Regions from separate parts of the Geodermatophilus sp. SYSU D01176 genome, predicted to be linked through region 2. Evidence: riboswitches for the same ligand, from Rfam matches in the RefSeq annotation. Region 2 holds a riboswitch; each other region holds the start of a gene.
What was found. A riboswitch is a leader RNA that binds a small molecule or an ion and turns the genes downstream of it on or off. The one in region 2 is predicted to bind cyclic di-AMP.
Positions count from the first base shown of each region.

Region 1: another riboswitch for cyclic di-AMP. It lies ahead of ACI78Z_RS05205 (aggregation-promoting factor C-terminal-like domain-containing protein); the one in region 2 lies ahead of ACI78Z_RS00480 (hypothetical protein).
Region 3: another riboswitch for cyclic di-AMP. It lies ahead of ACI78Z_RS06645 (transglycosylase family protein); the one in region 2 lies ahead of ACI78Z_RS00480 (hypothetical protein).

Region 1 is NZ_JBJGYN010000005.1:102,362-109,808, reverse strand. It holds gene ACI78Z_RS05220 (FMN-binding glutamate synthase family protein) at 1-789, shown strand, start outside; gene ACI78Z_RS05215 (FMN reductase) at 835-1,455, opposite strand; gene ACI78Z_RS05210 (LLM class flavin-dependent oxidoreductase) at 1,452-2,555, opposite strand; cyclic di-AMP (ydaO/yuaA leader) riboswitch at 2,787-2,933, shown strand; gene ACI78Z_RS05205 (aggregation-promoting factor C-terminal-like domain-containing protein) at 3,154-3,987, shown strand; gene ACI78Z_RS05200 (FmdB family zinc ribbon protein) at 4,134-4,406, opposite strand; gene ACI78Z_RS05195 (endonuclease domain-containing protein) at 4,512-5,378, opposite strand; gene ACI78Z_RS05190 (MFS transporter) at 5,514-6,830, opposite strand; gene ACI78Z_RS05185 (GlxA family transcriptional regulator) at 6,903-7,447, shown strand, end outside.
Region 2 is NZ_JBJGYN010000001.1:86,602-94,048, forward strand. It holds gene ACI78Z_RS00455 (substrate-binding domain-containing protein) at 1-629, shown strand, start outside; gene ACI78Z_RS00460 (zinc ribbon domain-containing protein) at 704-1,033, shown strand; gene ACI78Z_RS00465 (AmiS/UreI family transporter) at 1,037-1,678, shown strand; gene fmdA (formamidase) at 1,693-2,940, shown strand; gene ACI78Z_RS00475 (MFS transporter) at 2,996-4,150, shown strand; cyclic di-AMP (ydaO/yuaA leader) riboswitch at 4,293-4,445, shown strand; gene ACI78Z_RS00480 (hypothetical protein) at 4,728-5,576, shown strand; gene ACI78Z_RS00485 (class I SAM-dependent methyltransferase) at 5,621-6,253, shown strand; gene phaZ (polyhydroxyalkanoate depolymerase) at 6,350-7,447, opposite strand, start outside.
Region 3 is NZ_JBJGYN010000008.1:10,287-17,733, forward strand. It holds gene treZ (malto-oligosyltrehalose trehalohydrolase) at 1-485, opposite strand, end outside; gene ACI78Z_RS06640 (multicopper oxidase family protein) at 885-2,477, opposite strand; gene ACI78Z_RS06645 (transglycosylase family protein) at 2,995-3,558, opposite strand; cyclic di-AMP (ydaO/yuaA leader) riboswitch at 3,587-3,754, opposite strand; gene treY (malto-oligosyltrehalose synthase) at 4,058-6,427, opposite strand; gene glgX (glycogen debranching protein GlgX) at 6,424-7,447, opposite strand, start outside.

The sequences.
Region 1 (7,447 bases), on a different contig from region 2:
TGCATCAGCCCGTCGCGGCACGCGGAGTTCTCCGACACCGACAGCCTGCTCGACTGGGTGGAGCTGCTCGCCGCCGAGACCGGGCTGCCGGTCGGCATCAAGTCCGCCGTCGGCGACATGACCTTCTGGCACGAGCTCACCGACCTGATGGCGACCACCGGCCGCGGCGTGGACTTCGTGACGGTCGACGGCGGCGAGGGCGGCACCGGCGCGGCACCGCTGATCTTCACCGACTCGGTGTCCCTGCCGTTCCAGCTCGGCTTCGCCCGGGTCCACGCGGTGTTCGCCCGCGCGGGGCTGCACGAGCAGGTCACCTTCGTCGGTGCCGGGAAGCTCGGCCTGCCCGACAACGCGATCGTGGCCTTCGCGCTCGGCTGCGACATGGTGAACATCGGCCGCGAGGCGATGCTGGCGATCGGCTGCATCCAGGCCCAGAAGTGCCACACCGACACCTGCCCCACCGGCGTCGCCACGCAGAACCCCTGGCTGGCGCACGGTCTGGACCCGCAGCTGAAGTCGGTGCGGGCGGCGAACTACATCGGGACGCTGCGCCGCGACCTGGTCAAGGTCGCCGAGGCCTGCGGCGTCGAGCACCCGGGCCTGATCGACTCCTCCTCGGTCGAGGTGCTCACCGGGCGCACGGCGTCGACACCGCTGGGGGAGGTCTACGGCTACCAGCCGGGGTGGGGGCTGCCCTCACCCGACGACCGGGCGGAGATCGTCCGGATCATGACGGCCGAGGCCCCGCAGGGCGGGTCCGCCGTCCCCTCGGAGGACGCCGTCCGGTGACGCCCTGGCGGCGGTTCCCGCGGAAACCGCCGCCAGGGGACCGGCTCACGCGCCGCGGAGCAGCTCCTCGAAGGAGGGCACGTCGGCGAACGGGTCCAGCGGACGCTTCGCGGACGGTCGGCCGGCGACCAGGTCGGCCAGCTCACCGGCCGCGCGGTCGATCCGGCGGGCCAGCTCGGCGTCCACCCCACCGGCACCGGCCCAGTCCTCCGACGCGGCGAAGACGCCGGTCGGCGCCGGGACGGCGCGCAGGTAGGCGAACAGCGGCCGCATGGCGTGCTCGATCACCAGCGAGTGCCGGGCGGTGCCGGCGGTGGCGCCGAGCAGCACCGGCGTCCCGGTGAGCGAGTCCCTGTCCAGGACGTCGAAGAACGTCTTGAACAGCCCGCTGTAGGACGCCGAGAACACCGGCGTCACCGCGATCAGCCCGTCGGCGCCTGTGACGGTGTCGATCGCGGCGCGCAGCGACTCGTCGGCGAACCCGGTGACCAGGTGGTCGGCCAGGTCGCGGGCGTGCGTGCGCAGCTCGACGACCTCCACGGTCGCGTCGTCCCCCCGCTCGCGCAGGGCGGCGACGGTCGCGGTGGTGAGCCGGTCGGCCAGCAGCCGGGTCGACGACGGCGTCGACAGCCCCCCGCTGACGACGGCGAGGGTGCGGGTGGTCATGCCGAGACCTCCTCCGGGGTGGTGACGGCGGCACGGGCGGCCACGCGCGAGGCGTGGGTCGGGGCGTCGGGCACGTGCGCGGGCTTGAGCGCGGCGAACTCGCGGCGCAGCACCGGCACGACCTCCTCGCCGAGCATGTCCAGCTGCTCGAGCACGGTCTTCAGCGGCAGGCCGGCGTGGTCGATGAGGAACAGCTGCCGCTGGTAGTCGCCGACGTACTCGCGGAAGCCGAGCGTGCGCTCGATGACCTGCTGCGGGGAGCCTACGGTCAGCGGCGTCTCGCGGGAGAAGTCCTCCAGCGAGGGGCCGTGGCCGTAGACCGGCGCGTTGTCGAAGTACGGCCGGAACTCGTCCACCGCGTCCTGCGAGTTCTTCCGCATGAACACCTGCCCACCCAGCCCGACGATCGCCTGGTCGGCGGCCCCGTGGCCGTGGTGCTCGAAGCGGCGGCGGTAGAACTGCACCATCCGGGCCGTGTGCTCCTTCGGCCAGAAGATGTGGTTGTGGAAGAAGCCGTCGCCGTAGTAGGCGGCCTGCTCGGCGATCTGCGGGGAGCGGATCGAGCCGTGCCACACGAACGGCGGGACGCCGTCCAGCGGCCGCGGGGTCGAGGTGAAGCCCTGCAGCGGCGTGCGGAACTGCCCGGACCAGTCGACGACCTCCTCGTCCCACAGCCGGCGCAGCAGCGCGTAGTTCTCCACCGCCAGCGGGATGCCGTTGCGGATGTCCTGCCCGAACCACGGGTACACCGGGCCGGTGTTGCCGCGGCCCATCATCAGGTCGACCCGGCCGCCGGCCAGGTGCTGCAGCATCGCGTAGTCCTCGGCGATCTTCACCGGGTCGTTGGTGGTGATCAGCGTGGTCGCCGTCGACAGCTGCAGCCGCGTGGCCTGCGCGGCGATGTAGGCCAGCGTGGTCGTCGGCGAGGAGGAGAAGAACGGCGGGTTGTGGTGCTCGCCCAGGGCGAAGACGTCGAGCCCGACCTCCTCGGCCTTCTTCGCGATGGTGACGATCGCCTGGACCCGCTCCGCCTCGCTGGGCGTGCGGCCGTCGGTGGGATCGGTCGTGATGTCGCTGACCGAGAAGACGCCGAACTGCATGTCGGTCTCCGTGTGATTGAGAGTGCAACTACCGGCCGGTGCAACGTATCCGGCCGGCCGGTATTCCCCACGTCCGGCTCACCCGAGAGGGGCGGCGGGTGCCGGAGTGCGACGTCACTCACGTTTCGGATGTGGTTCGCGGCATTGTCACGGGACGGTAACGACGCCTACGGTGGCTGACGTCCGGTCGGTCGTCTCGTCCCCGTTCGGGGAGCCTGACCGGGCGCCGCCGAGTCGTGTCCGCCGCCAGCGGGCGCGAGCCGGGGACCCACCGCAGTACTGGGGTGAATCCCGCCCGCGAGTCCTTCTCGCGGGCCGGTAGGGCTGCTTCCCGCCCGAACCCGTCAGCTAACTCGGTAGGCGGCTCACGGAAGAACGGAGCACTCCGCATGCCCCGCCCCCGGGCCCTCGCGGCTCGCCGGTCCGCCCGGCCACGCGCGCCTCGCGCCTCCTCCCCGGCCAGCTGACCCGGCACCCGACCGCGCCCGCCGGCTCTTCCTGATCCGCCGGCACCCCCCGTAGACCGCGCCGCACCGGGCTGCCCTCCGCCAGGGGGGTCCATCCCGCGCGCCCTCTCGCCACGGAGCACCCCCACCTGATGGACACCCAGCAGTTCCCGGCCGTCCCGGCCACCACCGATCCCGCCACCAACCGCCCCGCCCGCCGCCTGGGGCTGCCCGCCCGCGGCCGGCGTCCGGCGATCCTGCTGGCCACCGCCGCGGCCGGCGCGATCGTCGTCAGCACCGTCGTCGGCAACCAGCCCGCCGCCGAGGCCGAGACCGAGACGGTCCCCGCCTCCGTGAGCGTCGCCGAGCAGCTGGGCATCACCGCCGAGGCGCCGCTCGCCGCCCCGGGCGCCCCCGAGCTGGCCCCGCTGCAGGACCTCGCCGCCTCCCGCAGCCAGCGCGAGGCCGCCGAGGCCCAGGCCGCGCAGGTCCAGGCCGCCGCCGAGCAGGCCGAGCTGGACCGCCAGGCCGCCGAGCAGGCCGCCGCCGAGCAGGCCGCCCGCGAGGCCGCGGAGCGCGCGGCCGCCGAGCAGGCCGCCGCCGAGGCCGCCGCCCGCGCGGCCGCCGAGCAGGCCGCCGCCTCCTCCGCCGCTGCCCCGGCCCCCGCGGCCAGCAGCGGCTCGTCGTCCCCGGCGCCGCGCGGTTCCTTCAAGGACTACGCGATGAGCAAGGTCGGCAGCGCCGAGCAGTTCAGCTGCCTGGAGAAGCTGTGGGGCAAGGAGAGCGGCTGGAACCCCAACGCGCAGAACCCCACCAGCACCGCCTACGGCATCCCGCAGTTCCTGAACTCGACCTGGGCCAGCACCGGCATCGCCAAGACGTCGGACGGCTACCGGCAGATCGACGCCGGCCTGATCTACATCGAGAACCGCTACGGCACCCCCTGCGACGCCTGGGCGCACTCGCAGGCCAAGGGCTGGTACTAGAAGGACCACCCTTCCCCCGCGCCTCGCACGCTCGGCGCGGGCCCCTGAAGGAGGCCGTTCCAGCACCTCACCACACTGGCGGCGGGACCGTGCAGGAGGGCCGCCGAGGGCCGTCCCCGCACCGCGGGGGCGGCCCTCGGCCGTCCTCAGTGGTGGTGGCCGCCCCGCCGCGAGAGCCGGCGCCCGGACGGCGGGCCGGTGACCACCGGTTCGCCGCTGCGCGCCCGCTCGACGCGCGCGCGGTCGGCCTTCCCGGCGTCGCGCAGGGGCCCGCTCCACGGCCGGCCGCCCGAGACGGTGTAGACCCGCTGGGCCGGCCGGTCGCAGGAGGGGCAGACGGCGGCGTCGGCGACGTCAGCCATGTCGCGGCGCAGGTCGAACGGGCCGCACTGCGGACAGCGGAACTCGTAGAGGGGCACGGGCGTCTCCTGCCGGTGGCGGGGGGGGGGGGGGGGGGGGGGGGGGCCCCCCCCCCCCCCGGGGCGCCCCCCCCCCCCCCCCCCCCCCCCCCCCCCCCCCCCACCTCAGACGGTGGCGAGCGCGGCGCGGATCCGGGCGATGAGGGTCGCGAGGTCCCGCATGTCCGCGGCGGCCACGCGGATGACCCGCCAGCCGGCCGCACGGAGTCGCGCCAGGCGCTCCGCGTCCTCGTCGACCTGCGTCCCGAGGAAGTGGTGGGCCCCCTCGTACTCGACGGCGAGGCGGGCCTCCGGAAACGCCAGGTCGACACGAGCCATGAACTGCCCGCCGTCGAAGACCTCGTATTGGGGCACCGGCTCCAGGCCGTCGAGGACGAGGCAGACCCGCAGGCGCGACTCCGGGGCCGACTCGGCGCGGGGGTCCACGTACCTGACGGCCCGCCGCACCCGGCTGACGCCCCAGCGGCCGGCACCCCGGTCGGCCATGGCGAGGAGGCCGGGGACCGCGACGTGGTGCGCGCGGGCCATCGCGTCGAGGGCGGCCACCGCGGTGGTCAGGGGCTCGAGCGCCATGACGTCCCAGGCCGTCCGCAGTGCCGTGGTCGTCGGGACGTCGTCGACCACGGCGAGGTCCCCCGGGTCCAGGACGGTGCGGTGCACCCGGACGCCCCTCGGGCCGGTCCACCGCGTGGACTCCGGGCAGACGACGGTGACCGGGTCGATCAGGCCGGCGAAGGGAGCCCCGTACCAGGCTGCTGCCGAGTGCCCGCCGATCCGCGCCTCGGGCGGCAGCAGCAGGGCGACCCCACGACAGCGCAACTGGTGGTCGAGCTCCAGTGACGGGTCGGCGTAGACGTTCTGAGCGAGCCGGTGGTAGCTGCGGACGCGCAGTTGGCCACGGGTCAGGAAGCCCTCGGCGACGGCGGCACTGCCGAGGAAGACGCCGGTGAGGAGGCGGCGGGGGGTGGGCACCGGCGCAGCCTGTCCGATCGCGGCGCCGCGGGCTCCCGTCGTCCACAGGCCCGGACGTGCCAGGTGCCTTCCGCGCGCGAAAGGCACCTGCTGACGGGTGCCTTTCGCGCGAAAGGCACCTCGCGGGGGTTTGGCTCAGCCGTGGGCCTGGGCGGCCGCGGCCTCCTCACGGTCGGTGGGCAGGACGGTCCCGGCGGCCGGCGGACGACGTGGGATGAGGAACGACATGGCCGCCGCGGCGATGCAGAGCGCGCCGGCGATGAGCCACGCGGGGTCGTAGGAGCCGGTGACGTCGCGGATCACGCCGCCGCCGAACGCCGCGAACGCCGACCCCAGCTGGTGCGAGGCGAACACCCAGCCGAACACCACCGGCGCCCGCGGCCCGAAGAACTCCCGGCACAGCGCCAGCGTCGGCGGCACCGTGGCCACCCAGTCCAGGCCGTAGAAGACGATGAACGCGACCATGCTGACGTGCAGGTCGGGTCCGAAGAGGGCCGGCAGCAGGAACAGCGACAGGCCGCGCAGCCCGTAGTAGGCCAGCAGCAGCACCCGCGGGTCGGTGCGGTCGGTCAGCCAGCCCGACAGCACCGTGCCGGCGATGTCGAAGATGCCGACGACGGCGAGCAGCCCGGCCGCCGTGGTGATCGGCATGCCGTGGTCGTGCGCCGCGGGGATGAAGTGCGGCTGCACCAGCCCGTTGGTCGACAGCCCGCAGATGAAGAAACCCCCGGCCAGCAGCCAGAACGGCGTCGTCCGCGCAGCCGAGAGCAGCCCGCGCACCGCCGTCCGCGCCGCGCCGGTGCGCACCGGGTCGACGTCGTCGGCCGCCGTCCCGCCGTAGGGGACGACGCCGGCGTCGCGCGGCCGGTCGCGCAGCAGCCACAGCACCAAGGGGACGACGGCCAGCGCGGCCGCGGTCGTGCCCAGCGACGCCGACCGCCAGCCCCAGGTCGTGTCGGCCCAGGCGACCAGCGGCAGGAACACCAGCTGCCCGGTCGCCCCGCCGGCGGTGAGGATGCCGGACACCAGGCCGCGGCGGGCCACGAACCAGCGCCCGGTCACCGTCGCCACCAGCGACAACGCCATCGACCCGGTGCCGAGGCCCACGAGGAAGCCCCACAGCAGCACCAGCTGCCAGCTCGCGGTCATGAAGACGGTCAGGCCGCTGCCGGTGGCGGTCAGCAGCAGCGCCGCGACGACGACCCGGCGGATGCCGAAGCGCTCCATCAGCGCGGCGGCGAACGGCGCGGTCAGCCCGTAGAGCGCCATGTTGACCGCGACGGCGGCAGAAATCGTCGTGACCGACCAGCCGAACTCCGCCCGCAGCGGCTCGATGAGCACCCCGGGCACGGCCCGGAACGCCGCGGCGCCGACGAGGGCCAGGAACGTCACCGCGGCCACCCACCAGGCCGGGTGGATGCGGTAGGTGCGCGCAGCGGCGGTCCTCGTCACGCCGACGAGCATGGCGGACGCTCCACGCGGCCGGACAGCGGCCCGACGGCCAACACCTGCCAGGATCCGGCCATGACAGCAGGCCCGGGTCCGGCCCACGACGTCGCCGTCCTGGCGCTGCCCGGCTCCGTCGCCTTCGAGCTGGGTCTCCCCCACCGGCTGCTGGAGTCCGCGGTCGACGCCGACGGGCACCGGCTCTACCGGGTGCGGGTGGCGACGCTGGACGGCGGGCCGGTCCGCACCTCGGCCGGGTACTCGATCACCCCCGAGCACGACGCCGCGCTGCTGGCGGGCGCCGGGACGGTCGTCGTCCCCGGGGTGCACGGCGGGCCGGCCATGACCGAGGGCTCGCTGCCCGACGGGCTCGCCGAGGCGCTGCGGTCGGCCGCCGGGCATGCGCGGATGGTGTCCATCTGCACCGGCGCCTTCGTGCTCGCCGCCGCCGGGCTGCTCGACGGGCGGCCGGCCACCACGCACTGGATGCACGCCGAGGCGTTCCGGCGGCTGTTCCCCGCCGTCCGCCTGGACCCCGGCGTGCTCTTCGTCGACGACGGCGACGTGCTCACCTCCGCGGGCAACGCCGCCGGCATCGACCTGCTGCTGCACCTCGTCCGCCG
Region 2 (7,447 bases):
TCGTGGTGGGCGACGACTACGTCTGGCCCCGTGCGTCGGTCGAGGTCACCCGGGAGTTCGCCCGGCGACTGGACCTGCAACTGGTCGGCACGGCCTACGTGCCACTGGGGACCGACGACTTCCGGGGGGTGGTCGAGCGCATCCGGGCCAGCGACGCCCAGGGGGTGCTGCTGTACCTCGTGGGGCAGGACGCCGTCCAGTTCAACCGGGTGTTCGCCGAGCACGGACTGCAGGAGGGGTTGATCCGCTTCACCCCGCTCATGGAGGAGAACATGCTCCTGGCCAGCGGGGACGACGCGACGCGGAACCTCTTCGTCTGCGCCTCCTACTTCCGGTCCCTGGCCACTGCTTCGGCGCTGGAGCTCTGCGGCGCCTACGCCGAGCAGCACGGTCCCGACGCGCCGCCGCTGAACAACATGGCGGAGTCCTGCTACGAGGGCCTGATGACCCTCACCTCGCTCGCGGAGCGCGCCGGCAGCCTCGACGTCCGCCGGATGCTCGCCGTCGCCGACGGGCTGGGCTACGACGGGCCGCGCGGTCCGGTGTCCTTCACCGGCAACCACCTCCAGCAGCGGGTCCACCTGGCCGTGGCCGACGGCTACGACTTCGACGTCCTCGCCACGCTGTAGCGGCGGCCCAGCTCAGCTCCTCTTGACAGTTCCTTTCAGGTGAATAAGTTCTACCTGAAAGGAATGGAGGAGTCATGGCCACGTACGTGTTCCGGTGCCCCACCTGCGCGGTGTTCGAGGTGGTGGTGCCGATGTCCGCGGTCCGCCCGACGCACCCCTGCCCGACGTGCGCGGGCGAGGCCGGCCGGGTGTGGACCGCACCCGCCCTGGCGTCGACACCCGCCGCGCTGCACCGCGCGATGGCGACCGCCGAGGCGAGCGCCGAGGCGCCGCAGGTGGTCCGCTCCATCCCCGCCGGGAAGCCCCGGCCGCGGAGCCGCCGGTGGAGTCCCACGACCGGCGCCACCCCCGTGAACGCGGCGCACCGCCCCGCGGGCCCGCACCCCTCGCTGCCGCGCTGGTGACCCGTGGGCGCCGTCGGACTGCTCTACGTCGGTGCCGTGCTGGTGGTCAACGGCGTCATGCTGCTGGGGCACGTGAGCCCGGCCGGCGCAGCACCGCTGAACCTCTTCGTCGGCGCGCTCCAGGTGGTCACGCCGACCTACCTCATCATCGCCGCGGACGGCGACCCGGCGCAGATCGCGCTCGCCGCCGGGCTCTACTACTTCGGCTTCACCTACCTGTGGGTGGGGATCAACGGCATCACCGGCTGGCCGGGCGAGGGGCTCGGCTGGTTCTCCCTGGTCGTGGCCGCGGCCGCCGTGGGGTTCGCCGTCCACTCCTGGACGGCGGTCGGTGACCGGACCTTCGGCGTCATCTGGCTGCTGTGGGCGGTCCTGTGGTTCGGCTTCTTCCTGCTGCTGGCCCGGCGCAAGGACCACCTCACCGGCGCGGTCGGCGTCCTGGCCCTGGGCGAGGGACTGCTCACGGCCGCCGTCCCGGCCTTCCTGATCATCACCGGCTGGTGGAGCGACTCGCTCGCCACGGCCCTCGTCGTCGCCGTCCTCGGGGTGCTCCTGCTCGCCGCCAGCGCCCCGCTCGGCCGGACCCTGTCCGCCCCCGCTCGTCCCACCCCCGCCCGGCCCGGTGCCGCACCGGGCGCCCAGTGAGAGGAAACCGCGCCATGCCCGATGTCGTGTTCAGCGTCGACCAGAACAAGTCCATGCGGGACCAGGCCGTCCCCGGCCACAACCGCTGGCACCCGGACATCCCGCCGGCGGTCACCGTCCGGCCGGGGCAGGACATCCGGGTGGAGTGCAGGGAGTGGACCGACGGCCAGATCGGCAACAACGACTCGGCCAACGACGTCCGGGACGTCGACCTGTCCCACGCGCACATGCTCTCCGGGCCCATCGCCGTGGAGGGGGCCGAGCCGGGCGACCTGCTGGTCGTCGACATCCTCGACCTCGGTCCGGTGCCGCAGGTCCAGGGCCCCAACTGCGGGGAGGGCTGGGGCTACTCGGGCATCTTCGCGAAGGTCAACGGCGGCGGGTTCCTCACCGACTACTACCCGGACGCGTACAAGGCCATCTGGGACTTCCGGGGCCAGAAGTGCACCTCCCGCCACGTCCCCGGCGTCGAGTACACGGGCATCACGCACCCCGGGCTGTTCGGCACGGCGCCGTCGGCGGACCTGCTGGCGCGCTGGAACGCCCGCGAGCGGGCGCTGATCGCGACCGAGCCCGACCGGGTGCCGCCCCTGGGGCTGCCGCCGCTGCCGGACAACGTCCTGGGCGGCACGGCCGGCGGCGACCTGCTCGCGGCGATCGGCCGGGACGGCGCCCGCACCGTCCCGGCGCGGGAGAACGGTGGCAACCACGACATCAAGAACTTCACCCGCGGCAGCCGGGTCTTCTACCCGGTGTACGTCGACGGCGCGCTGCTGTCCGGAGGGGACCTGCACTTCAGCCAGGGGGACGGCGAGATCAACTTCTGCGGCGCCATCGAGATGGGCGGCTTCATCGACTTCCACGTCGACCTCATCAAGGGCGGCATGGAGACCTACGGCGTCACCACCAACCCCATCTTCATGCCGGGCCGGGTGGAGCCGCGCTACTCGGAGTTCCTCACGTTCATCGGCGTCTCGGTCGACCACCGCGACGACACCAACGTCTACATGGACGCGACGCTGGCCTACCGCAACGCCTGCCTCAACGCCATCCGCTACCTGGAGAAGTGGGGCTACACGGGGGAGCAGGCCTACCTGATCCTCGGCACCTCGCCGATCGAGGGCAGGATCGGCGGGGTGGTGGACATCCCCAACGCCTGCTGCTCGGTCTTCCTGCCGACGGAGATCTTCGACGAGGACATCCGGCCCGGCGGCCGGGGTCCCCAGCGCCGGGACCGAGGGCAGGTCTGCGTCACCTCCTGACCGGGCAGCCGCCGGCGGGCGCGGGCGGACGCCGGTCCGCCCGCGCCCCGTCGCGGTGACCCGGGACCCCGCAGGCGGGCCGGGGACGGTCCGCCTGGTCGCCTCCGGCGTGCTGGCCAACCTCGCGGTCGGGACGCTGTTCGCCTGGAGCCTCGTGGCGTCCCCGGTGGTGGCCGCCGTCGGGGCGCCGCGGGGCAGCGGCCCGGCCGTGTTCGCGCTCGCCCTCGGCGTGTTCACCCTGGTCCTGCTCGGCGTGGGCCGCCTGCTGGCGCGGGTGGGACCACGCCGGCTGCTCGCCGCGGCGGCCCTCTCCGCGGGAGCGGGGTTGGGGGTGACCGCCGCGGTGCCGTGGCGCGGCGCCCCGTGGCTGGGGGTGGGCCTGCTGTTCGGTGCGGCCAACGGGCTGGCCTACGGCGTCGCGGTCGCCCTCGCCTCCCGCGTGCCCGCTGCCCGCCGTGGCACGGCCAGCGGCCTGGTGGTCGGCGCGTACGCGGCCGGGCCGGTGCTGCTCGGCCTGCTGTCCCCGCACGTCCTCCCGGCGGTCGGCTGGCGGACCTGCCTCGCCGTCCTGGCCGTGGTCGTCGCCGGGTTGCTCGCCCTCGCCGCCGCCCTCGTCCCGGGCGGAGCGGGGATGGACCGGCACCCCGGTCCCCCGGGGGAGCCGGTGCCGAGGACGACGGTGGGCGCCCTGTGGGTCCTCTTCGCCGGGGGTGCCGCGCCCGGCCTGGTGGTGTTCGCCGTCGCCGCACCGCTCGCCTCCGCCTCGGGCCTGGGTGCCGGGGCCGCGGGCGCGGCGGTCTCCCTGCTGGGCCTGGGCAACCTGGCCGGCCGCCTCGGCGCGGGCTGGTGGTCGGACCGGGTCGGGCGCGTCCCCGCCCTGGCGACCGCGCTCGCCACCACCGCGGTCGCCCTCGCCGGGCTCGCCGTGGAGGTCGCGCCCGTCGTCGTCCTGACCGCTCTCCTCGTCGTCGGGCTGGCCTACGGGGCGGTCTCCGCGCTGGTCCCGGCCCTGACGGCCGACCGGGTGGGCCCCCGGGCCTTCCCGGCGGCCTACGGCCGGGTCTTCACCTCGTGGGGGTGTGCCGGTCTGCTGGCACCCCTCCTCGGCGGCGGGGTGACCGACGACGCGGGTCCCCAGCCCGGACTGCTCTGGCTCACCGTCCCGCTCGTCCTCGCCGCGGCCGCGCTGACCGCCGTCGGTCGCAGGTGACCCCTACACCCTCCGGCCTGCGATCCGGGGGGTGGGCGACGCGTGTCACCTGACGAATCCGCGGCCGCGGATTGTCACAGCTGCATAACGCCAGCTACCGTCGAGGAGTCCGGTCGGTCGTCACGCCCCCACAGGGGTGCCCGAGCGGGCGCCGCCGAGTCGCCCTCAGGGGCGAGCCGGGGACCCATCGCAGTACTGGGGTGAATCCCGCTCCTGGACGCACGTCCGGGGGCAGGTAGGGCTGCTTCCCGCCCGAACCCGTCAGCTAACTCGGTAGGCGGCTCACGGAAGAAGTGGAGAGCCGCCGGATGGCGTGCCCGCGCCCTGACGCACCGCCCCGCCGGCCCCGGATCCCGGAGCGCCCGCGCACCTGATCGCACGCGACCGTCCGCAGCGACGCCGCCCGCGGGTCCACCGAGCTCCGAGCACCTCCGCTCGACCGGCCCCTCGCCGCTTCCCCGGTGCGCCCGCACAGGCCTCGCCGCCGCACGGCCGCAGCCCCGCTGCCCGCAGACCGCCGCAGACCCGCGCGCCCTCGAGCGCCGCTGCGCCCGCACCCCCGGAGAACGCGAACCCCATGGACCGCCGCACCACCACCTCGGGCCGTCCCGCCCGCTCCCGCCGTCGTCCCGCCCTGTACCTGGGGATGGCCACGACCGGCGCCGTCCTGGCCGCCGTCGTCGTCGGCCCCGAGCCGGCCGCGCAGGCCGAGGCCGCGCCGGCGGGGACGGTCGGCGTCGCCCAGGAGCTCGGGCTGACCGCCCGGTCCGGCCCCGTCGACGTGACCGCCGAGCTGCAGCCGCTGCAGGACCTCGCCGCCAGCCGCAGCAGCCGCGAGGCCGCCGCAGCCGCCGCCCAGCAGGCCCAGGCCGCCGCCGACCAGGCGGTGCTCGACCGGCAGAAGGCCGAGGCCGAGGCGAAGGCGAAGGCGGAGGCCGAGGCCGCCGCGCGGGCCGCCGCCGAGGCCGAGGCCGTGGCCGCCGCCGCGGAGACCGCGGCCGCGCAGGCCGGGGAGGCCGCTCCTGCGGCGGCCGCCCCCGGGGTCGCCGCCGCGGCCGGCACGGTCGCGCGAATCACGAACTCCGCGGGCGCCGTCGCGGCGGTGGTGCAGGCCGCGGCCAACGCCGTCGTCAGCAACGTGCCGGGCGCCGACTCGATCACCCTGGGCGGCACCCGGCCCAGCGCCGCCGACCCGGGCGGTCACCCGTCGGGCCTGGCACTGGACTACATGGTCATGTCGGACTCCGCGCTCGGCGACGCGATCGTCGAGTACCACATCGCCCACTGGGACGAGCTCGGCGTGGACTACATCATCTGGCAGCAGCGGATGCTGTCCTCGCCCGGGGGCGCCTGGAAGGCGATGGCGGACCGGGGCAGCGCGACGGCCAACCACATGGACCACCCGCACGTGAACTACCTGGGCTGACCCCGGCACGGTTCGGCACGGTGCCGCCCGGGCACGACCGCACGATGCCGACCAGGTCCCCCCGCTCCGTCCCCCCGACCTACGTCGACGCCAACCGGCTGTGGGTGGACTCGCGCGTCCGCGCGCTGGTGCAGCGCCGCGTCGAGGCGCCCGTCCTGCTGCGGCTGGGTGGCCGGGTGCCCGGCGGCCGGGTGCTCGAGCTCGGCACCGGGCGCCGGGGCACCGGGCTGCGCCTGGCGCTCGGGGTCTTCGGAGCCGCGCACGCCGACGGCGTCGAGCGCCACGACGCGAGCGTCGCGGCGTGCCGGGAGGCGGTGCGCGACCTGGCCGGCCGGGTCGACGTGCAACGCGGCGACGCGACGGCGCTGGCCGCGCCGGACGGCTCCTACGACGCGGTCTTCGGCTACCACGTGCTGCACCACGCCGACGCCTGGCGGGACGTCGTCGGCGAGGCGGCCCGGGTGCTGCGCCCCGGCGGGCGGTTCTACTCGTGCGAGATGACGGCGCGTTTCGTCGACAGCCGGCCGCTGCGGGCGGTCTCCCGGCACCCCGCCGACGGCGACCGCCCGACCGCGGACGGCGTCGCCGCCGCCTGCCGGGCGGCGGGGCTGACCGTCGTCGGCCAGGAGACGCGCCTCGCCGGCTGCTGGACGGCGCTCGTCGCGACCCGCCCGTGAGCCGGCGCCCCCCGCGCCGCCTGCACCGCCGCTGACGGCGCCACGCCCTGAGCCGGGCCGACCTCCCCGGTGGCGGCCCGGCTCAGGAGCGGCTGGTCAGCCGGCCGGGACGGGGGTGTGCGCGTCCTCCTGCTCGGCGATGAAGGACCGGACCACCGGGTAGATCTCGGCCTCCCAGCGGGAGCCGGCGAAGACGCCGTAGTGGCCCACGCCCTGCTGCAGGTGGTGGCGCCTGCGCTCCTCCGGGAGCCCGGTGCACAGCGCGTGCGCCGCCTCGGTCTGGCCGGGGGAGCACATGTCGTCCTGGGCACCCTCGACGGTGAGCAGCGCGGTCCGCTCGATGGCGGACAGGTCGACCCGCTGCCCGCGCCAGGTGAAGGTCCCGCGGGGCAGGGCGTGCTCCATGAAGACGTGCTGCAGCGTCTCCAGGTAGAACTCCGCGGGCACGTCCATGACCGCGCCGTACTCGTCGTAGAAGGCCCGCTTGTCGGCCGCCGTCACCTCGTCGCCGGCGACCATGGCCCGGTACATCGCCAGGTGGGCGTTCAGGTGCCGCCGCGGGTTCATCGACATGAACGCCGTCAGCTGGGCGACCCCGGGGTAGACCCGCCGGCCGGCCCCGGCGTACTGCGCCGGGACGGGGGTGGTCAGCAGCCGCTCGAACAGCGCGAGCGGGTGGCGACCGGCGTTGTCGTTGACCCGGTTGGGGTTGACCCGGGTGTCGACGGGCCCGGCCATCAGCGTGACGCTGCGGGGCTGGGCGGGGTCGCCGGCGGCCGCGAGCACGGCGACGGCCGCGAGCACCAGCGGCGACGGCTGGCACACGGCCAGCACGTGGGTGTCCGGGCCGAGGTGCCGCAGCGCCTGCAGGACGTGGTCGATGTACTCGTCCAGCCCGAACCGGCCCGCCGCCACCGGGACGTCCCGGGCGTTGTGCCAGTCGACGACGTACACGTCGTGGTCGGCCAGCAGCGTGCGGACCGTGGGCCGGAGCAGCGTGGCGAAGTGCCCGGAGATCGGGCCCACCACCAGCACCTGCGGTTGGCCGGCGACGTCGGGCTTGACGAAGTGCAGCACGTCGGCGAAGGGCGTGGACAGCACCGGCTCCACGGCCACCTCGGCCGCCCGCCCGTCGACGTCCACGGAGTCGATGCCCCACTCGGGGCGGACGTGCGTGGGCCGGGCGTCGGCGAC
Region 3 (7,447 bases), on a different contig from region 2:
CCGCCGTAGCTCTCCTGCACCGTGTACCAGAGGACGCCGTCGTAGCCCCAGTTGTGCGTGCCGTCGAAGCCGTTGACCGGCAGCAGCTCGACGAAGTCGACGCCGAGGCCGACCAGGTGGTCGAGCTTGCCGACGGCGGCGTCCAGCGTGCCCTCGGCGGTGAACGTGCCGACGTGCATCTCGTAGACCACGCCGCCGGCCAGGGGCCGTCCGGTCCAGGCGCGGTCGCCCCATGCGTGGGACGCCGGGTCGTATCGGCGGGAGAGGCCGTGCACCCCCTCGGGCTGGCGGCGCGAGCGCGGGTCCGGCCGGGGTGTGTCGTCGTCCCCGAGCAGGAAGCCGTAGTCGGCCTCGGGGCCGGCCTCGACCTCGGCGCGCCACCAGCCGCCGTCGTCCCGGCGCATCTCGTGCACCGACCCGTCGACCTGCAGCCGGACCCGCTCCGGGACCGGCGCCCAGACGGCGAACTCGACGGCAGCGGACATGCAGGGGCCTCCAGGGGAGATCGGGGTCGTTCGGCGACGTTCCGGGGGGTTGTGCCCGCCCGGAGCGCCGCCAACCACGTGAGCCCGGCCTCCGGTCGTGACGGTGGCCATCGACGACGTCCTGCGGCTGGCCGGTCCGGCTGCTCGACGGCGGCGGCCGTCGGGAGCGCCGCCCCGGGTGGTGTGCGGCCACGGCGCGTTCTCGGACGCGGGTTCAACCCGCCACGACCGCACATCGCCGCGCCCCCGAGACGGGGTCGAGAGGCCGGAGCCCGGCGGCCGGGGAGCTGGATCCCCGTTCGTGACCCGCGCTCGAGCACATCGCTCCGTGTGCAGTCCCCGATGGCGAGCGTCACAACGAAGCGGTGGTCGACCACACGCACGCGCCGGTTCGGCCCGTCAGGTCGGCCGAGGGGCGAAGCGGGGGTCGAGGGGGTCCAGGCCCTCGTCGGCGCCGTCCTTGACCCAGAACTGGTGCATCATCATGTGGTCCTCGTGGCTGCTGTTGTGGCAGTGGATCGTGTAGCGGCCGGTGTGCGGCCCGAACCGCACGGCGATGCGGATCAGCTCGCCCTCGCCGAGGTAGACCACGTCCTTGGGTCCGTCCTCGTACCCGCTCGGGGGCCGGCCGTTGCGGTCGAGCACCCGGAAGTCGACCAGGTGCAGGTGGATCGGGTGGAACCAGCGCCGGGACGAGTTCTCCAGTTCCCACACCTCGACGGTGTTGCGCTGGGGCTCGGCGATCGCCTGCCGGAAGCCCGAGTTCTCCACGTCCGCCCAGGTCGAACCGTTGATCGTCCACACCCCGCCCCGGCGGTCGAACCGCAGGCGGCGGGTGGTGACCGCGTCGGCCGGGTCGAGCGCGAGCACCCCGGCCGGGTCGACGTCGGGCCACTCGTCCTCGAGCAGGGCGGTGTCCGGGCCAGCCGGGTCGGTGCCGACCCGGAAGGCGATCACCTGGCCGGTGTGTTCGTGGTCGGTCGTGTTCGGCACACCGAGGTTGCGCAGCTCGACCTGCCGGCCGGCGGCGGGTGCGAAGTCGACCAGGACGTCGTAGCGCTCGGACATGCCCAGCTTGAGCCGATCGACGTCGACCGGGCGACGAGTCAGACCGCCGTCGGTGGCGACCACCTTCATCGGCAGGCCGCCGGTCAGCTGGAGGAGGTAGCCGCGGGCGACCGAGGCGTTGAGCAGACGGAACCGGTAGGTACGCGGCCGGACGGGCACCTCCGGCCAGGGCACCCCGTTGACCAGGATGACGTCGCCCATGGCCCCCGAGGTGCTGTGCTGGTCCATGAGCAGCTGGCCGTCGGCGCGAGAGGCCGCGTCGCTGATCACCAGGGGCACGTCGAACTCGTCGTCCACAGGGAGACCCAAGGTCGGTTCCCCTGCCAGGGGCAGCACGTGGTACTGGGCGGCCAGCCCGGTGTAGATGTTCGGGGCGGTGTGGTGTGCAGCGTGGTCGTGGTACCAGAGGGTCCGCGCGTCCTCCTGGTTGTCGTACTCGTAGTCCTTGAAGAAGCCCGGCCGGCTCGTGTCGTTGGCATAGCCGTCGAACGGGGGCAGCGATGGCGACCCGTGCAGGTGCGTGGAGGTGGCGAACTCGTACCCGAAGAGCGGGTGGTGGGCGGGCAGCCGGTTGACCTGACGGACGGTGACCGGCTGGTTGCGCTTGACCTTGATCGTCGGTCCGGGATACGAGCCGTTGTAGACCCACATCGTCGTCTCCGGTGCCGGCGGCGGCAGCAGCCTCACCGACGCAGGGCCCTGCACGACCTGCACCACCGGGCGGCTGCCGGGAGCGTCGGGCAGCCGCAGCACCGGCGGCTGCACGAACCTGTCGTAGGGCGTGTAGGGCCGCGGCAGGTGGTCCGCGGTCAGTTCCGATGCCCGAGCAGGGCTCGCCGAGCCGGCGGCGGGAAGGGCCAGGGTCGCCGCACCCCACACCGTCCCCTTGAGCACGTCACGGCGCGTGAGAGGGCGGTGCTCCATGAGCGGGTCCCTGGTCTGTGTCGTGCCGGCCCCCGGCCCCGGCCCGGCGCCGGCAACCCCCCCCCAACCCCAAAACAAGCCACCCCCCCCCCCGCCCCCCGCGGCGCCCGCCCCCCCCCCCCCCCCCCCCCCCCCCCCCCCCCCCCCCCCCCCCCCCCCCCCCCCCCCCCCCCACTACTCCCAGTGATCGCCAATCGATGACCCGGCCCGGGGCGGCTGGCGTCGGAGCCGCCTCGGTGGGGCCGACGCCAGCCTCCTCGACCTGGGGTCCCTGCTCGACACCGGGACCGGCGGGGAGTGTCTGCTCGACGGGGAGCCGACCGACGGGCTGCGTGCCGTCACGGGACCCGGCGGCGCGGCGAGGTGTCCGGCTCCGCCTTCGAGCAAGGAGTCCGTCCAGTGGCCAGCCGGTGGACGCCGGAGGCTCAGAACCCGTCGCCGGGTCCTGGGCCTCTGGCGTTCGACGTGCCTGGCTCCCGGCGGCCGGGGGAGCGCGTCCCCCGGCCGCCGGCAGAACTCACGGCAGCTGCAGCACCTCGCCGACCGCGATCCGGTTCGGGTCGCTCAGCTGGTCGTCGTTGGCGGCGTACAGCGCCTGCCAGCCACCCGCCACGCCCTGCTCCGAGGCGATGCGGCCCAGCGTGTCACCGGCCTGCACCGTGTAGGTCGCCCCGCCGGCAGCCGCCGGTGCGGGGGCGGCCGCCAGGGCCGGCGCGGCCGGAGCCGCGCCCGCCTCGGGGGCTGAGGGGTCGAGGGCCTTGCCGCAGGTCGGCCAGGCGCCCGGGCCCTGCCCGTCGAGCGTGCGCTCGGCGACGGCGATCTGCTGGTCCTTGGTGGCCAGGTCGGCACGCGGGGCGTACTCCGTGCCGCCGTACGCGGCCCAGGTGCTCTGGCTGAACTGCAGGCCGCCGTAGTAGCCGTTGCCGGTGTTGATGGCCCAGTTGCCACTGGACTCGCACTGCGCGACGGCGTCCCAGTCGTTCGGGGCGGCCGCCGAGGCCGGTGCGGCGAGGACGCCGAGGGACACGGCGGCGGCGCCGCCGAGCACCACGGCGCCACGGCGCAGGGCGCGTGCGGGCATGCGGGAAGACGAGGACGAACGCATGGGGGAGCTCCCGATCCGCCGCCTGCGAGGTGAGCTGTCGGGTTCGGAGCGATCGGTGCCCCGGCCGTGCGCACACGGCTTCACCCCGAGGTGCCCGGCCGGACCGGCCGCGCACCGAGATGGGTCCCCCACCCCCGTCCTGGCTGTGCAGGAGGTACGGCAGCCGACGGACGGGGTTCGGCGGATCGGCTCCGGCACCCGGTCCCTGATGGGGGATGCCGGGACAACGTAACGGTCAGGTCACGGACCTTCACCCGGTGCCCCAGGAGCATCGCGGGTGACCCGGCCGGTCGTCGGGACCGCTGTCGGACGGATCGCCTGGTCACGTCCCCGCCAGCACGCGCGCACCCGCGGGGACGTGAACTGCATCTCAGTCGGCCCCGTCCCAGTCCCACCGTGAGCCTGCGAAGGGTGGGGCGAGGCCCCGTCCAGGGCACCCCCTGAGCTTGCGAAGGGTGGCTAGGACGGGGTCCTTCTACCTCTTTCGGTCGCGGACCAGCAGGGCGACCGGCAGCCGCTCGAGCAGTGCGGCCACCGGGAGGCCGCCGGCGTCGGAGACGAAGCGTCCGCCGGTGAGCAGGTCCCGCCAGGCGCCGGTCGGCAGCTGCAGCGCGGTGTCGCCCCAGCCGGCGATCGACAGCCCCACCGGCAGCCGGGTCGCCACGGACACCACGCCACCCCGGTCGAAGGCGACCAGATGGTCCGCGGCGAGCCCGGTCGCCGTCACCGGTGCGTACCCGCCGAACCACTCCGGGTGCTCCCGCCGGGCGCGCAGCACGCGGGAGACGACGAGCAGCTTGGCCGCGCCCGCGTCGTCCACCGGCGGCACCCAGCCCTCGTCCAGCCGCGCCAGCAGTCGGCGGCGCTGCTCGTAGTCGACCGGACGGCGGTTGTCGGGGTCGACCAGGGAGAGGTCCCACAGCTCGGTGCCCTGGTACACGTCAGGGACCCCGGGCATCGTCAGCTGCAGCAGCTTCTGCGCCAGCGAGTTGGACCGGCCGAACGGCGCGATGCGGGCGACGAACCGCTCGATCTCGGCGTTCGTCCGCTCGTCGTCGTAGGCGGCGTCGACCATCTCGTGCAGCGCCGACTCGAACTCCTCGTCGACGTCGGTCCACGTCGTCGAGGTCCCCGCCTCGCGCGCCGCCTTCTCCGCGTAGGCGTGCGCCCGCTCCCGCGACAGCGGCCACGCGCCGACCAGGTTCTGCCACACCAGGTGCGCGAGCGGACGGTCGGGCATCGGGTGGCGCGTCACCAGCCCGCGGACCAGGTCGGCCCACTCCGCGCCGAGCTCGGCCAGCACGGCCAGCCGGGCGCGGGTGTCCTCGCTGCGCTTGGTGTCGTGGGTCGACAGCGTGGTCATCGACGCGGGCCTGCGTTCGGCGCGCCGCTGCTGCGCCTCGTGGAACTCCTGCACCGTGCTGCCGAACCGGGCCGGGTCGCCGCCCACCTCGTTGAGCACCACGAAGCGCGCCCACCGGTAGTAGGCGCTGTCCTCCACGCCCTTGGCCATGACCGGGCCGCTGGTCTGCTCGAACCGGGTCGCCGCCTCGGTCCCGGCCTGGGACAGCACCGGGTGCAGGGCGTCCAGTGCCGCGCTGAGGTCGGGACGGCGTTCCCGCACGTCGGCCACGGTGGCGTCCAGGTGCTCGCGGCCGTCGGGCAGGTAGGTGCGGTAGACCGGGAAGCTCGCCAGCAGCTCGGCCAGCGCCTCAGTCTGCTGCGCGCGGTCGATGCCGGACAGCTCGCCGATCACCCGCACCAGCCGGGCCACCTCCGAGCCGAGGATCCCGTCGGTCACCTCGCGCTTGCAGCCGTGCACCAGCTGCGCGTAGTCGACCGGGGCTCCGGAGAGCTCGGTGTCCAGCGCGCTCAGCACCGCCTCGCCCGCCGGGTCGACCAGCACGTCGTCGACCTCGGCGAGCGCGTCGTAGCCCGTCGTCCCGGCGGCCGCCCAGCTCTCCGGCAGGTCCTCGCCCGGCTCGAGGATCTTCTCCACCACGGTCCACCGGCCGCCGGTGGCCTCGGCCAGCCGGTCGAGGTAGCCCTTGGGGTCGGCCAGGCCGTCGGGGTGGTCGATGCGCAGCCCGTCGACCGCGCCGGCCCCGACCAGTCGCAGCACCAGCTCGTGGGTCGCGCGGAAGACCTCGGGGTCCTCCGCGCGCAGCCCGGCGAGGGTGTTGATCGCGAAGAACCGGCGGTAGTTGAGGTCGCGGTCGGCCCGCCGCCAGTCGACCAGCTCGTAGTGCTGCCGGTCGTGCACCTCCTGCGGGGTGCCCTCGCCGGTGCCCGGGGCGAGGGGGAAGCGGTTGTCGTAGTACCGCAGCTCGCCGTCAACCACCTCCAGCTTGTCGACGTCGTCCGCCGACCCCAGCACCGGGATGCGCACCCGGCCGCCGCCGAAGTCCCAGTCGATGTCGAACGCGGCCGCGTGGGCGCTCCCCCGGCCGTGCTGCAGCACGTCCCACCACCACGGGGCCTCCGCCGCGTCGGCGACGCCCATGTGGTTGGGCACCAGGTCGAGCACCAGGCCCAGCCCGTGCTCGTGCAGCGCCGCGACCAGCCGGTCGAAGCCGGCCTGCCCGCCGCGCGACTCGTCGATGTGCGCGTGGTCGACGGTGTCGTAGCCGTGCGTGCTGCCCGACGCCGACCGCAGCAGCGGCGAGGCGTAGGCGTGGCTCACCCCGAGGTCGGCCAGGTAGCCGGCCAGGGACGCGGCGTCGTCCAGGGTGAAGTCGGCGGTGACCTGCAGCCGGTAGGTCCCGGTGGGGACGTCCCGACGGCGGGCTCCGTCGTCGAGCGGCTCGCCCTGCGACCCGGCCGCCGGCCCCGTGGCGGCGCTCACGAGCGGCGGGGCGCGCTCAGCACGACCATGGACCGGTCGGCCAGCGTCAGCGTCTCGCCGGGCTTGAGCTCGCGCGGCTCCACCTCGTCCATCTGCGCGGTGTCGAGGACGACGGTCCACGCGCCGGCGTACTCCTCCGACGGCAGGCAGAAGTCCATCGGCTCGTGCGAGGCGTTGAACGCCAGGTAGAAGTGGTCGTCGACGACGTCCTCACCGCGCTCGTCGGTGGACCGGATGCCGTGCCCGTTGAGGTACATGGCCAGCGACTTGGCGAAGCCGGCGTCCCAGTCGTCCTCGGTCATGAGGTCACCGGAGGGGGTCAGCCAGGCGACGTCCTGCACCGGGTCGTCCTGGCCCCGGCGCACCGGGCGGCCGTGGAAGAAGCGGCGACGGCGGAACGTCGGGTGGTCGTGGCGCAGCCGGGTCACCAGCTTGGTGAACTCCAGCAGCCCCTCGTCCACCTCGTCCCAGTGGATCCAGGTCAGGGGCGAGTCCTGGCAGTAGCCGTTGTTGTTGCCCTGCTGGGTGCGGCCCAGCTCGTCGCCGTGCAGCAGCATCGGCACGCCCTGGCTGAGCATCAGCGTGGCCAGGAAGTTGCGCCGCTGCCGGGCGCGCAGGGTGAGGACCTTCTTGTCGACGGTCGGCCCCTCCACCCCGCAGTTCCAGCTGCGGTTGTGGCTCTCACCGTCGTTGTTGCCCTCGCCGTTGGCCTCGTTGTGCTTCTCGTTGTAGGAGACCAGGTCGCTCAGGGTGAAGCCGTCGTGCGCGGTGACGAAGTTGATGCTGGCCACCGGGCGCCGGCCGGAGTGCTGGTAGAGGTCGGCCGAGCCGGTGAGCCGGCTGGCGAACTCGCCGATGGTGGAGGGCTCGCCGCGCCAGAAGTCGCGCACGGTGTCGCGGTACTTGCCGTTCCACTCGGTCCACAGGGCGGGAAAGTTGCCGACCTGGTAGCCGCCCTCGCCGACGTCCCACGGCTCGGCGATCAGCTTGACCTGGCTGACGACCGGGTCCTGGTGCACC